DNA from 2 places in the Mesorhizobium sp. M0139 genome. Region 1 is predicted to be linked to the other one. Evidence: predicted binding sites of a transcription regulator. Region 1 holds the regulator's gene; the other holds the start of a gene.
The links. Region 1 encodes LexA, which represses DNA repair genes until DNA is damaged. Its sites were predicted from a motif close to TGTTCNNNNTGTGTTCNG; they were not measured.
Positions count from the first base shown of each region.

Region 1 (7,685 bases):
CCCGGCTCTAGAGCATTTCACCGTTTAACGTAAACGGCGAAATGCTCTAGCTCTTTGATTTGACGCAATTGCGGACGGAAAACCGCTTCACACTTTTCCTGAAATTGCTCTAGTTCCTCAGGTGACCGCGGTCTTCACCGCGAAGCGGGCGTCCTGCCAGGCGCCGGTGCGCAGAATATCCTCCAGGACTTCGACCGCCTGCCAGACATCGCCATATCCGACATAGAGCGGCGTGAAGCCGAAACGGATGGTCGACGGCGCCCGGAAATCGCCGATCACGCCGCGCTCGATCAGCGCGCGCATCACCTGATAGCCATGCGGATGGAGGAACGACACCTGGCTGCCGCGCTGGCTGCCGTCGCGAGGACTTTCCAGTTCAAGCCCGTAGGCGCCGCATCTGGCTTCGACGAGCTGGATAAACAGGTCGGTCAGCGCGATGCTTTTTCTGCGCACCGCCGCCATATCGACGTCGTTCCAGATATCGAGCGCGCCCTTGAGCGCCCGCATCGACAGCACCGGCTGCGTTCCGCACAGGAAGCGGCGAATGCCGCTGCCGACGGCAAAGCCCTGCTCGAAGGCAAAGGGCCGCGCATGGCCCCACCAGCCGCTGAGCGGCTGGTGGGCATCGTCATGGTGGCGCTCGGCCGCGTAGATGAAGGCTGGCGAGCCCGGGCCGCCATTGAGGTATTTGTAGGTGCAGCCGACGGCGAAATCGGCATTGGCACGGTCAAGTTCGACCGGCAAGGCGCCGGCCGTGTGGCAGAGATCCCAGATGATCAGCGCGCCGGCGTCATGTGCCTTGCGCGTCAGCGCCGCCATGTCGCGCAACTGGCCGGATTTGTAGTTGACGTGGTTGACCAGGATGACGGCAACGCTGTCGTCGATCAGCTCCTCGATTGCGGCCGCGTCGACGCCCTCCAGCCGCAGCCGCGTTCCCGGCCGGGTCGAGGCGACGCCTTCGGCCATGTAGAGGTCGGTCGGGAAACTGTCGCCCTCGGCAACGATGACCGACCGATCCGGCCGCATGCCGAGCGCTGCGTGCAGCAGCTTGTAGATGTTGATCGAGGTTGTGTCGCAGACCACCGTCTGCCCATCAGCCGCGCCGATCAGTCGCCCGAGCTGATCTCCGAGTTCCACCGGCATGTTGAACCAGCCGGCGGTGTTCCAGGCGCGAATGAGATCGTGCGCCCATTCCTGCGTGGCGGCCTGCTGCAGTTCGCTGAAGACGACCGCTGACGCGGCGCCCAGGGAATTGCCGTCGAGATAAATCACGCCTTGCGGCAAGACAAAGCGTTCGCGCATGGAGCGCAGCGGATCGGCGGCATCCATTGCTTCGATTGTAGCGAGATCGGGTGTCGTGCTCATGATCCGGCGCCCCTCCATGGACAAACGCGCGCGGCGGAGCCTGCCGCCCAAACATGCCGGCGATCTTGAGTGGTCGCCCTTGAACTGTCAAACATTATATATAATTCACCCATTGAAAGGCTTTGATATATAATGATCCGCCGAGCGTTTATGTCTGATGGATCACGATGCTGGATGACGAGCAGACCTCGAAGACGGAAGCGGCCTATCGCCTGCTCAGGCGCGATATTCTTGCGACCCGGCTGGCGCCTGCCGCGCCGTTGAAGCTGAGCACGCTGCGCAACACCTACGGCATCGGCTGGACGCCGTTGCGCGAGGCGCTGTCGCGGCTGGAGGCGGAACGGCTTGTGACCGCCATCAGCAACCGCGGGTTTGCGGTCGCTCCCGTCTCTCGGGCGGAGCTCGAGGATTTGGCGCGTGCGCGGCTGGTGGTCGAACTGCCCCTGCTGGTGGAATCGATCGAGGAGGGCGACCGTGAGTGGGAAGACGCGGTCGTTGCCGCCCACTATCGTCTCTCACGGTGCGGGTCTGTTCTCGACGATCCATCGGATGATGCGGTCGACGCGTGGTACGAAAAACACGATGCCTTCCATGCGGCGCTGCTCAGTGCCGCGACATCCAGCTGGCTGCTGCGCTTCAATGCGACGATTTCCGACCAATTGCATCGCCATCACCGCTTTCTGGGTCTGGCCCCGACGCTGCGCGCCGCCGCCGGCCGCACGGATGGCCACCGGAAGGCCGTGGCGGCCCTGCGCGACGCCGTGGCGATCGAACACCATACCGCCCTGATGGAAGCGGCCCTCGATCGCGACGTCGAACGTGCGAAAACTCTGATGACCGCTCACATCGGCTACACGCTGCAGGTCTATGCCCAGAGCGAACCCGGCGCGGATGCTGCGCAGCCCCGTCCGAAAAGGAAGCGGCGATCGTAGCCGACGACGCAGGGCACTTTGTCTTCGTTTCACCCCGTTGCTGGCAACTGGGCGCAGGCGGCGCTCGCAGCGCCGAACGTTACGCTGAACAAAACGTCAACACATTCATTAAACTTTAAAAGGTTGCGGAACACAACTGGAACAGATAGTGTTTGTTCTGGGTTTGTTTTTTCTGATTCTGGTTTCAGAACCCTTGGGGGCCGCGATGCTGACGCGCAAACAACATGAGCTTCTGATGTTCATCCATGAACGCCTGAAGGAGAGCGGAATCCCGCCGTCCTTCGACGAGATGAAGGAAGCGCTCGACCTCGCCTCCAAGTCCGGCATCCACCGACTGATCACAGCGCTTGAGGAGCGCGGTTTCATTCGCCGGCTGCCGAACCGGGCGCGCGCGCTGGAAGTGCTGCGGCTGCCCGACTCGATCGCACCAGGCCTCAATGCGGCGAGGAAGTTTTCGCCGAGCGTCATTCAGGGCAGTCTTGGTCAAACCGGCCAAGGGCAAGGCGGCCAAGGACAAGGCGCGTTGGGCCAAGGCGGTCTCGGCCGCCAGATCAAGCCGGGCTCGCCGTCGCGTTCGATGTCGGCCGGCAATGACGATGCCGTTTCCGCGATTTCAATCCCGGTTATGGGACGCATCGCCGCCGGCGTGCCGATCGACGCCATCCAGCATCAGACCCATTCGATCTCGGTGCCGCCCGATATGATCATGGGCGGCGAACACTACGCGCTCGAGGTCAAGGGCGATTCGATGATCGAGGCCGGCATTTTCGATGGCGACACGGTCATCATCCGCAATGCCGACACAGCCAGCCCCGGCGAGATCGTGGTGGCGTTGGTCGACGATGAGGAAGCGACCCTGAAACGCTTCCGCCGCAAGGGCGCCTCGATCGCCCTGGAAGCCGCCAACCCGGCCTACGAGACCCGCATTTTTGGACCGGACAGGGTGAAGGTGCAGGGCAAGCTTGTCGGATTGATCCGGCGCTACTGAGCCGGCTTGGGTTTGTACTTTTCACGCTGGTTGTAAGGCGGCAGGCCGCGCGCTTCGCGGGAGAAGCGGCGTTGCTCGTGCCAGGGGCGATACGGCTTGTCGACGGCGAAGCGGATGGTTGGCGCTGCAGCTGCCGATTGCGGATCGAAGAAGACGGCGGCGCTGCCGTCGCGGGCCAGCTGTTTCTTCGTCACGACCAGCACCAGCGGGTCGCGGCACGGATTGTAGGCGGTGGCGTCATCGATGACGATCAGGCTCGCGAAGGCACAGGCCGGCCGCGCCGTCTTGCGGTCTTTCGCAAGCGCTACAATGGCTCCGGAAGGGTGCCGGGCGATACAGAGATCGCCGGTGCAATAGAAGGGCGAGCCGGGCGGCAGATCGAGCGGATCGAGATCGAACCGCGTATCTGTTGACTCGAAAATCTCAGGTGGGATAATGGTTTCGGCCCGCAGCGCCCGTTTCCAATTGTCCGTGGTGAATTCGTTGGAGCGTTCGCGGTTGAGGGCGAGTTCGCCGCCACCGATCGGCATGGCCACCAGATGCGCATCCTCGGATATGAGCACGTCGGGCGTAAGCACCTGCGGCACCGTCAACAGGCCGGCCAGCGCGAAAGGCACGGCCGCCAACCTGAGCCAGGTGGTGGCCATGGTGGCGATGACGAGGGCGACCGCCACCAACAGCACCGAGCGGATGGAGATCAGCCCGACGGCGTCGACCGGCGAGCGCTCGGAAATCCAGGCCGATATAGCGATCATCGCCATCAGACCCTTGCCCATCACATAGAGGAACGGCCCGTCGGCGCCGAACGGCATCGCCAGTGCGCTGAGCACGGCAAAAGGCATGACGATCAACGAAACAATCGGCATCACGGCCAGATTGGCGATCAGGCTGAGCGGCGACACACGCTGAAAATGCCAGATGGCGAACAGCAAGGTTGCACTGCCGGCGATGATCGAGGTCATGGCGAGGCCGCCCATGGCCAGCGCGAATTTTCGCGACAGGAAGCCGACGAAGGAGCGCTTTGCCGGCGGCGTTCTCACCTTGTCGGCGCGGTAATCGGCCCAGCCGGCATAGGCGCCGACAAGGGCGGCGGTGGCGGCAAACGACATGTGGAAGCTGGGACCGACCACCTCGTGCGGCGACACCAGGATGACGGCAATGGCGGAGATCGCCAGATTGCGCATGGTGAGTGCGGCGCGATCAAACAGCACGGCGACAAGCATGACCGCCAGCATGATGAAGCTGCGCTCGGCGGCAACCACGACGCCTGAAATGACGAGATAGGCGGCGATGGAGACGAGTGCTGCCACTGCTGCATATTTCTTGACTGGGCGGCGCGAAGAGAAATCGGGAAACAGCGCAAAGGCGCCACGCAGCAACGCCATGATGGTGCCGGCAACCAGCGCCATGTGCAGGCCGGAGATGGAGATGATGTGGTAGATGCCGGTGCGCCGCATCGCTTCGTTGACCTCGTCCGGGATGCCGGCGCGCACCCCGACAATCAACGCCGCGGCAATCTCGCCTTCGGCGCCGCCGATTTTGCCCCTGATATGGTCGGCAATGTTTTCGCGCGCGTTCTCGATTGCCGAGGAGAGCCGCGCGGTCAGCGGCGGCGGTCCCTGCGTAGCAATGGTTTTCGGATTGCCGAGAAAGAAGCCGCTGCCGCCGATACCGGTGAAATAGCTGTCGAAGGAGAAATCGTAGCTCTCCGGCCGCACCGGACCGGTCGGCGGCAACAGCCTGGCATAGCCGGTGATCAGGGAGCCGGCGGTCATATCGGCGGGAACGGTCCGCGCCGAGAGCCTGACCCGCTCCGGGGCGTAGCGCAGCTCGGGGTAAGCGGTCGAAACCACATCGAGCGTCAGCCTGATGCGGCCGCTTTCCATCTGTTCGAGACTGACGACGCGGCCGGTCAGCCGTGTCTGGATCTCGGAGCCGAGCATCTGCGTTCCGGCGCGCCAGGTCTCGACCTTGGCGGCGACGACGCCGAGCGCGCACAGCATCGCGGCCATGCAGAACAGATGCGTCCTCGGCCGCGATCGCGTGGCGACAGCGCAACATGTCGCCAGCACCACAATGGCGATTGGCTGCGCAAAGCCCGGCTCGCCGGCCAGCGAGAAATAAATGATGACGCCGGCCGCCAGGAAAACCGGCACCAGCAGGAAGGCGACGCCCCGGTCGAGCTCCGTGTTGGCGGCCACGGCAAGGCTGCGGCGGAGCGCGGGCCATGACGGACGGCGAAGCCGTCTGCGCAGACGGGCGATAGATCCGGGCGCTGTGACTTGCGCCGGCAACGCGTGACCGGGCAGCGCAGGCGCGACGCCGGGATGCGGCTCAGGCAGCGCGAGGGGCAGCGGCTCGGCATAGGGACTATCGGCAAACAGCGAGCGTTCGCTGACGCTTGCCTCGGCGCCTTCGCCTTCCTTCGTGCCCCGGCCACGTCCAGCCATCGGGTCTGCCCCTTGCGCCCCAGACCCCTATGCTACATGAACGCGCAAAGCGCGAAAGTCCGCGTGATCACGTCCACCGCGCCGGAATCGACCATCACCTGGCAAGGACGCTCAATCCTCAATCATATCCTGGCCCTCCGCTCTCAGGCGAGCAAGCCCATCGTGCATTGCCTTCAATTGTTCCGGTGTATGACCCTGCCATTCACCGAGTTCACCCAGGATGAGCAACGGATCACGGGAGCGGTAGGATTTCGTCGGATTACCGGGAAATTTTTTGTCGGTCAGGTTAGGGTCATCCATAAAAAACTCCGTCGGCTTTACGATGTAAATCCTTTGACGACCGTCACCCGTTGCAAGCTCTGCTCCCCAGATGGCGGCTTCCAGTGTCTGGGTGAAATAGATCCATGACAGTGGTTTACCTCTGAAATTGGAAGGGTGGCCGACGCTCAGCAGATCCCCGGGTTTCAAATCCGCCCGGGTACCATGGTAGAACGGATCACCCTCCGTATGGTCGGCGTTTTCGGTCATCGGTAGTCCTTCTTTCAATCATGCCTCCTTCGTGGCGAGACCGGCCTGCACACAGTTGCGGTGTTCACGATAATGATTGCAGAAAGGTCAATATGCGTGACCAAGCCAACGCTGTCACGGCGGCGTTGTAGTCGGGCAGTGCCGCATCCGTGAAGAAATGTCCGCTCGTCAGAGGGGGCTACCACCGTCGCAGCGATGTTCCAGGCACTGTGACGGACGCTGCAGCCGAATGAAACCCAGACATTGACGCTGCTGCCAAATGAGGTTGCGCGGAGGTGCGAACAGATTTTGTGCTACAAGGCTCCGGCCTGTTGACGCAACCGATAATTGCCGACGTGCCCCGGCCTCGTCCAGCCATCGGGTCTGCCCCTTGCGCCCCAGACCTCCTATGCTACATGAACGCGCAAAGCGCGAAAGTCCGCGCGATCACGCCCCGCTTTCCAAGCTTCCCGAGAGTTCCATGTCCGACACGGTCGTCACCCGTTTTGCCCCCTCGCCCACCGGCTATCTGCATATCGGCGGCGCGCGCACGGCGCTGTTCAACTGGCTGTACGCCAAGCACACCGGCGGCACGATGGTGCTGCGCATCGAGGACACCGACCGCGAACGCTTCAACGAGGCGGCGACACAGGCCATTCTGGATGGGCTGACCTGGCTCGGCCTTTCCTGGGACGGTGAGGCCATATCGCAGTTCGAGCGCGCGCCGCGCCACCGTGAGGTGGCCGAGGAGCTGGTGCGCCTGGGCAAGGCCTATTACAGCTACGAGACGCCTGCCGAGCTCGAGGCGATGCGCGAGGCCGCACGCGCCAAGGGCCTGCCGCCTCGCTACAACGGCCAGTGGCGCGATCGTGCCCCCTCGGAGGCGCCTCCCGGCGTCAAGGGCGCCATCCGCATCAAGGCGCCGACCGAGGGCGAAACCGTGGTGCACGACCGTGTGCAGGGCGAGGTGCGCTTCCCCAACAAGGACCTCGACGATTTCATCATACTGCGCTCGGACGGCAATCCGACCTACATGCATGCCGTCGTCGTCGACGACCATGACATGGGCGTCACCCACATCATCCGTGGCGACGACCATCTGACCAACGCCGCGCGCCAGACGGTGATCTACAACGCGATGGGCTGGGACGTCCCGTCGATGTCGCATATCCCGCTGATCCACGGCGCCGACGGCGCCAAGCTGTCGAAGCGGCACGGCGCACTCGGCGTCGAGGCTTATCGCGCCATGGGCTATCTGCCCGAGGCGCTGCTCAATTATCTGGCACGGCTCGGCTGGAGCCATGGCGACGACGAGATCATGTCGATCAAGGACATGATTTCGTGGTTCGACATCGGCGATGTCAACAAGGGTGCGGCGCGCTTCGACTTCGCCAAGCTCGAGTCGATCAACGGCGCGCATATGCGCAAGATGGCCGATACCGA
Region 1 covers NZ_JAMYTN010000002.1:14,302-21,986, forward strand. Annotated here, with positions in the region: gene kynA (tryptophan 2,3-dioxygenase) at 1-11, shown strand, start outside; gene kynU (kynureninase) at 118-1,365, opposite strand; gene NKJ58_RS02515 (GntR family transcriptional regulator) at 1,533-2,297, shown strand; gene lexA (transcriptional repressor LexA) at 2,503-3,285, shown strand; gene NKJ58_RS02525 (ComEC/Rec2 family competence protein) at 3,279-5,735, opposite strand; gene arr (NAD(+)--rifampin ADP-ribosyltransferase) at 5,847-6,263, opposite strand; gene gltX (glutamate--tRNA ligase) at 6,724-7,685, shown strand, end outside.

Region 2 (7,685 bases), on a different contig from region 1:
CGGCCCTGCCGCCACAACAAGATGGGCTTTGGGGCTTCGGCCTCGGGGGCAGGCTCAGCGCTTCCACCCTCCCCCTCGTGGGGAGGGTCGGCGCGCAGCGCCGGGGTGGGGGCAGCGCCGGCGTCGGCGGTTGCGCCTGAAGCGTCTACTGTGTCTGCACCTGCTTCGTCAACGCTGTCACCCGCGTCGCTTCGCGCCGCGACCTCCGCCATCGAGGGAGAGGTAAGGGCGTCGGCGCTTTCGGGGACGGTGTCGTCAGCTTCTGCAACAGCCGGAGCTTCTTCCGTGATTTCTATGGGGGCTTCGACTTGGGGAGCTTCGACCTGTTCTTCCGCGACGGGCTCTGCCGTTGCTTCCGCGATGGCTGGAGCTTCGGCGGTGGCTTCAACGGCCGCAGTTGGCTCCGAACCCTCGGGAGGTGCGCCCGGCTGAGCGTCCGCAGCAACAGCCTCCGCTGCGGCTTCGGCGACGGGCTGCTCAGCCGCAGGCTCAGCGGCGGCAACCGCATCCGGCTCCGATCCAACGGCCGGCGCTTCAGCGACGGCTTCACTTGCAGCGGCTTCCGCCGCCTTGGCCTGTTCAGCTTTTGCAGCCGCGTCCGCAGCCAGCTTGGCGGCAGCCGCTTCCCGCGCCGCGTTGTCCTGTGCTTCCAGCCGCGCCTTGACCTCTGCCGGCGGCTTCGGCTCGGCGCGATAGCCGAGACCTTTCAGGATCTCTTCCATGTCGTCGGCGGTGGCGCCCAGGATCGACATCATCGGCGGCGTCACCATGAAGGACTGGCCGTCATAGGCGCCGTCCGGGCGCTGTCCCAGACCGGGCTTCCAGTTGGTCGCAGGCCGGATCAGGTCGGCCAGCCGTTCCAGAATGTCGATGCGCACGGCGCGGCGGCCGAGATTGCGGTAGCCGGCAAGCTTGTAGAAGCTCTTGTCGAAAGCAGGATCGATGACCACCGAGGTGCGGCCGGAAGCCAGTGCGTGCACCACGTCGCCAAAGCCCGGCTTGTCCTTGCCGTCGTTCTTCAGCGCCCACAACAGCGTAATCAGTCCGGCGGGCGCCGGCTTGATCAGCGCCGGCACGAAGACGTGGTAGGCGCCGAAGCGCACACCGAGCCGACGCAAGGCGGCGCGACCCTCCTGGTCGAGCGACTTCATTTCCTCGGCGATGTCGCGGCGGTTGATGAGGCCGAAATGCTCGACGAGCTGGAAGGCGATGCCACGGCCGATGCCGGCGATCTGCTCGGCATTCTTCAAGTCGACCAGCGGCTTCAGCAGCGACTCGATCTGGAAATTGACGAAACGCTCGGCGCGCGCGGCGACCTTGTCGCGGGCGGGGCCGGTCAACTGCTCGTCGGCCAAAAGCACCAGGCGCGGCTTCAGCGCGTCCTCGCCGGCAACCAGCGTGCCGATCGGCGCGCCGATCCAGCGCAGCGTGCCGTCGGAGCCGAGCGCAAGGTCGCCATTGGCGCAGGCGCCGAAGCGTTCGGCACGCGCCTCGAACTCGGCGGCCAGCGCTTTTTGCGCTGCCGTACGCACGGCCTTGGCGTCTTCGCCGCCGGCGCTCTGGTCGGCGGTGAAGCGGAACCCTTGCAACTCGCCGACATGATGGCCTTCGACAAGGACGGTTCCGGTAGGACTGATTTCGGCTTCAGGCATTGTATTTTCTCTAAGGCGCCGCATGAGGACGGAAGTCCTGCGGTCTACAAACCGTTTCGTCAACCGCTCATGCAGCGCATCCGACAATCTGTCTTCGATTTCGCGCGTCTTTTCCCGCCAGTGTGCCTGATCGGCCAGCCAGCCCGGCCGGTTGGACACGAATGTCCAGGTGCGGATCTGCGCAATGCGGTGCGACAGCGTGTCGATGTCCCCCTCGGTCGTATCGGCGCGGCGCACCTGCTCGGCCATGTAGTTCTCGTCGACATGGCCGTGTTTGGCGAGGTCGGTGTAGATAGAAGCGATCAGGTCGGAGTGCTGGGCCGGCGCGATCTTGCGGTAGTCCGGCAACGCGCAGGCTTCCCACAGCAGCGCCACGCGCTTGGCATTGGTAGCCAGCGCGCGGATGTCCTCGTCGCGGGAGAGATGTTCGAGCGCCTGCGCATCGACCGCCGGCAGCGCCCGCGTCAGGCCTTCGACCGGCGCGTTGGTTTCGATCGAGCGCTTCAGCGCGTCGAGGCTGGCGAAGTCGAAATGCGCGGTGCGCCATTGCAGCACCTTCACCGGATCGAACTCGTGCCCCTCGATGCGCTTGACCAGTTCCTCGTCCAGCGGATCGACCTGGCCGGTGACGCCGAAGGTGCCGTCGCGCAGATGCCGGCCGGCGCGGCCGGCGATCTGGCCGAGCTCCGCCGCCGTCAGGTTGCGGTACTGGTAGCCGTCGAATTTGCGGTTCTGGGCGAAGGCGACATGATCGAGATCAAGGTTGAGCCCCATGCCGATGGCGTCGGTGGCGACGAGATAGTCGACGTCGCCTGCCTGGAACATTGCCACCTGGGCGTTGCGGGTGCGGGGCGACAGCGCGCCGAGCACGACCGCCGCTCCTCCTTGCTGGCGGCGGATCAGTTCAGCGATGGCATAGACCTCGTCGGCAGAGAAAGCGACGATGGCCGTACGCCGCGGCAGGCGGGTCAATTTCTTCGAGCCCGCATAGGCCAGGTGCGACAGGCGAGGGCGCGTCACCACCGAGACGCCTCTTAGCAGCTTTTGCAGGATGCCATGCATGGTGGCCGCGCCGAGCAGCAGCGTTTCCTGGCGCCCGCGCAGGTGCAGGATTCGGTCGGTGAAGATATGGCCGCGCTCGAGGTCGCCGGCGAGCTGCACCTCGTCGATGGCGACGAAGGCAGCGTCGGTCTCGCGCGGCATGGCTTCGACGGTGCAGACCGAATATTTCGCGCCGGGCGGCTGGATTTTTTCCTCGCCGGTGATGAGCGCCACCTTGTGGGCGCCGACCTTTTCGCAGACGCGGGCATAGACCTCGCGCGCCAGAAGGCGGAGCGGCAGGCCGATAATGCCGCTCTCATGCGCCACCATGCGCTCGATGGCGAGATGGGTCTTGCCGGTGTTGGTCGGACCCAGCACGGCAGTCACGTCACGGCCCGACAGGATCAGCGGCTCGGTGTGTTTCGGCTGGATGTTCATCGGCCTGGAGATGAGGCTTTCTGCATCGGGTTGTCGGGAGCGCGCCTCGCGTGGCGCGTATGACAGGCGACACATAGGGATTTCAGGCGCGAAGCGAAAGCGGAATGTTCCGGCCGGCAGTCCCACGGTTCGTCGTTGAGGTCTCAATTAACAGTTGGAACGAGTCTGGAACGAATCGGCGACGAATCAGTGACTCCGGCAGATTCAGCTTTTGTTCACGGCTACATGTGGATTTTGCGAGCCTGAGTCTCACCATATGCTGAATCGCGGAAACTGGCCCGATTCCTGCAAGGCGACCATTGGCGTTAACCTTTGCCGGCGGGGCATCGTCGTGATCCAATACGCCTCGGCCAACATTATGAAATTGTTGAATTTTCATAATCGGCCTTAACCAGTTTCCGGTGGTTTTCGGCCTTGGTCGTTAACGTTCCGCTCAAAGCCGGAACGAAAGGGTGACGAATCAGCGATGGCGGGATTTTCCTGGTTTGTTCACCCCAACATGTTGTGTTATCCACAGCTTGTCCACCGAGAATTCACAGCTTGCGAACCGCGTTTTGCACAGGGCGCCTAAAATCGTTAATCTTTGCGTGCCGGAACGGGTCAATGTCTCGCGCGCAGCCCGGGGAACATCGCCGGCCGGCGATGAAAAACGGGCCATAAGGCGGCCCGTCCTACCGGGCGAAATTGCTGTCGTTTATGCGAAGTACTGGCCGCCATTGGCGGTGATGGTCGAGCCGGTGATGAAACCGGCGTCTTCGGAAGCGAGGAAGACGACGCAACGCGCGATCTCTTCCGGTTCGCCGAGGCGGCCGACCGGAATCTGCGGGATGATGCGTTCATTCAGCACCTTCTCGTCGATCGCCTTGACCATCTCGGTGGCGATGTAGCCGGGGCAGATGACATTGACTGTGATGCCCGCGCGCGCGCCCTCCTGCGCCAGCGCCTTCGAGAAGCCGATGTCGCCGGCCTTTGCGGCGGAATAGTTGACCTGGCCGGCCTGGCCTTTCTGGCCGTTGATGGAGGAAATGGTGATGACGCGGCCGAATTTGCGGTCGCGCATGCCGCCCCACAGCGGATGCGTCATGTTGAAGACCCCAGACAGATTGGTGTCGATGACTTCCTTCCACTGCTCGCGCGTCAGCTTGTGGAACATGGCGTCGCGGGTAATGCCGGCATTGTTGACCAGCACCGAGACCGGGCCGAGATCGGCCTCGACCTGTTTGATTCCGGCGGCACAGGCGTCGTAGTCGGCGACCGACCATTTGTAGGCCTTGATGCCGGTTTGTGCGCTGAACTTCCCCGCTGCCTCGTCATTGCCGGCATAGTTGGCTGCAACGGTGTAACCGGCATTCTTCAGGCCGATCGATATGGCGGCGCCGATGCCGCGCGATCCACCGGTGACGAGCGCTACTTTGGTCATTGAAAGTTCTTCCTCCCTTTGGTCGGAAGAAGGGAATAGGGAGTAGGGAGTAGCGAGTAGGGATCGATATCCCGCCGCGCTGCTCCTTCTTCCCCATTCACTACTCCCTATTCACTACTCACTTCTCTTTCACAGCGCTTCCACGCACAGAGCGACGCCCATGCCGCCGCCGATGCACAGCGTGGCAAGGCCCTTCTTGGCGCCGCGGCGGCGCATCTCGAAAACCAGCGTGTTGAAGACGCGGGCGCCCGACGCGCCGATCGGATGGCCGATGGCGATGGCGCCGCCATTGACGTTGACGATCGACGTATCCCAGCCCATGCCCTTGTTGACGGCGCAGGCCTGCGCGGCGAAGGCTTCATTGGCCTCGACAAGGTCGAGGTCCTTGACCGACCAGCCGGCCTTCTCGAGCGCCCGCTTCGAGGCGGGAATAGGTCCGGTGCCCATGATCGCCGGATCGACGCCGGCCGTCGCCCATGAGGCGATGCGCACCAGCGGGGTGATGCCGCGCCTTGTGGCTTCAGCCTCGCTCATCAGCAGCGCGCCGGCGGCGCCGTCATTGATGCCCGACGCGTTGGCGGCGGTCACGGTGCCGTCCTTGTCGAAAGCCGGCTTCAGCTTGGACATGGCGTCGATGGTGGCGCCGTGGCGGATGTACTCGTCCTGGTCGACGACAGTGTCGCCCTTCCTGCCCTTGATCGTGAAGGCGACGATCTCGTCCTTGAACTTGCCGGCCTTCTGCGCGGCCTCGGCCTTGTTTTGCGAGGCCAGCGCAAACTGGTCCTGGTCGTCGCGGGTGATCTGGAACTGGCGGGCGACGTTCTCGGCGGTGTTGCCCATGTGGTAGCCGTTGAAGGCGTCCCACAACCCGTCCTTGATCATGGTATCGATCATCTTGTAGTCGCCCATCTTGACGCCGGCGCGCAGGTGCTCGGCGTGCGGCGACAGCGACATCGATTCCTGGCCGCCGGCGATGATCACGGTGGCGTCGCCGGCGGCGATCTGCTGCATGCCGAGCGCGATGGCGCGCAGGCCAGAGCCGCAAACCTGGTTGAGCCCCCAGGCGGTGGTCTCCTTGGGCAGGCCGGCATTGATCGACGCCTGGCGGGCGGGGTTCTGGCCCTGCGCGGCGGTCAGCACCTGGCCGAGAATGACCTCGTCGACTTCGCCCGGCTCGACGCCGGCGCGCGCCAAAAGCTCCCTGATGACGACGGCGCCAAGTTCATGCGCCGGGGTGGCGGCGAAGGCGCCGTTGAAAGAGCCGACAGCCGTGCGTGCGGCGCTGGCAACGACGATTGAATTGGAAGCGGACATTTTTCTCTCCAGACTTCGAGGTGTCGTGTTCTTGGGGGCTTGTTGGGACTTTTCTTGCCCGTTCCACACCCCAAGTCAAACCGGAAATGGGCATGCCGGCCAAGCGCCGCAAGCAGGGCGCGGGCGGCCGGCGGGATCGCCCAACCTTTGCTGCGCAGCATAATTGGCCGGCCATGCAGCAATAAATGATGCCGCACTGCACAAAGCGCTTGGAATTATAGAGCTTTTGCGCATATCCTTAAAAATGGCGCAATCGTTACCGGCGGCTTACTCAGGCGCGCCGGTGTCCCGGGAGGATGCTGATGGCCGCGAAAGACGACCCTATCATTATCAAGAAATATGCCAATCGCCGGCTCTACAATACCGGCACCAGCACCTATGTGACGCTCGAGGATCTGGCCGAGATGGTCAAGAAGGGCGAGGAGTTCACCGTCCAGGACGCCAAGACCGGTGACGACATTACCCATCCGGTGCTGACGCAGATCATCTTCGAACTGGAGAACAAGGATGGGCAGAACATGCTGCCGATCCCGTTCCTGCGCCAGTTGATCGCTTTCTATGGCGACCAGATGCAGCAGATCGTGCCGAGCTTCCTCGAACAGTCGATGATGGCCTTCTCCAAGGAACAGGAGCGGTTCCGCGAGCAGATGAAGGGCGCGATCGGCAAGTCGCCGCTGGATGTAATGAAGATCGCCACGCCGATCAAGGCGCTGGAAGAGCAGACACGCCGCAACATGGAAATGTTCCAGAACGCGATGCGCCTGTTCACGCCCTTCCCGACCGCCGCCACAAATGCTGCGGCCGCGGCTGCACCCGAGCCGGCCCGCAAGGACGTCCCGGAAAAGAGCGGCGACGACCTTCAGGAACTGAAGCAACAGATCGCCGCCATGCAGCGCAAGCTCGACACCATGTCGTAAGCGACCGCCGCATGGTCGACCGTCCTCAGTTGGTCGAGGCGGCCGTCACGGGTCGATTTTCAGCTGCCACGGTTCCCAGATATCGTCGGGCTGGCCGTCGAGCGAGCGGTAGAAGGCTTTGGCCGGCGAGTTGGATTTCAGCACCGTCCATTTGATGGCGGAGGCGCCAATGCTCAAAGCGTGTTGGCGAAGCTGTTCAACAAGCGCATGGCCGACCCCCATGCCGCGCGTCGCTTCAGTGACGTAGAGTTCCTTCAGCCAGACAACCGGCTTCAGGTCGTAGGTCCAGGGGATGAGGTAGTGGACGGCGATGCCGACGATCACGCCCTCTCGCTCCGCCACCAACACGCCGAACCGGGGCGATGGCCCCAGCCCGTGCTCGATGAGGTTCGCTTCGGTGACGCGAAGCTTGTCGTCATAACCCTCGAAGACGGCTAGCGCCCGCATGAGGGCGAGCACCGCACCGACATCCTGGCGCTCGAATGGACGAATTCTAACCATCGCCTTCTGCATGCTTGCTCAGTCTTCAAGGCCGACCATATCGCGTGGCCTCACGCGTGCAAGACACCGGGCTCCTTGCCTGAAGCGAAAGGAAGGTCCTCGTCCTGCCAACCGGTTATGCCGCCGATCATGATCTTCACGGGACGACCGAGGCTGGCCAGCTTGAAGGCCGCCTGATCCGCGCCATTGCAATGCGGTCCCGCGCAATAGACGACGAACAGCGTCCTTTCGGGCCATTGCACCATCCGCCCGGCCGATATTTCGCGGTGGGGCAGATGCAGCGCGCCCGGCACATGGCGGCGTCCATAGGCTTCCGGCGAACCGACCACATGCAGGAGAACAAAGTCCGGCTCCCCGGCACGCAGTGCGGCGGCGACGTCGGAACAGTCGGTCTCGACGGAA
Region 2 covers NZ_JAMYTN010000001.1:3,735-11,419, reverse strand. Annotated here, with positions in the region: gene NKJ58_RS00045 (helicase-related protein) at 1-3,131, opposite strand, end outside; gene phbB (acetoacetyl-CoA reductase) at 3,826-4,551, opposite strand; gene NKJ58_RS00035 (acetyl-CoA C-acetyltransferase) at 4,681-5,865, opposite strand; gene phaR (polyhydroxyalkanoate synthesis repressor PhaR) at 6,168-6,782, shown strand; gene NKJ58_RS00025 (GNAT family N-acetyltransferase) at 6,828-7,283, opposite strand; gene NKJ58_RS00020 (rhodanese-like domain-containing protein) at 7,334-7,685, opposite strand, start outside.
Region 2: the regulator LexA is predicted to act here: its motif matches at 3,287-3,304, upstream of NKJ58_RS00045 (helicase-related protein).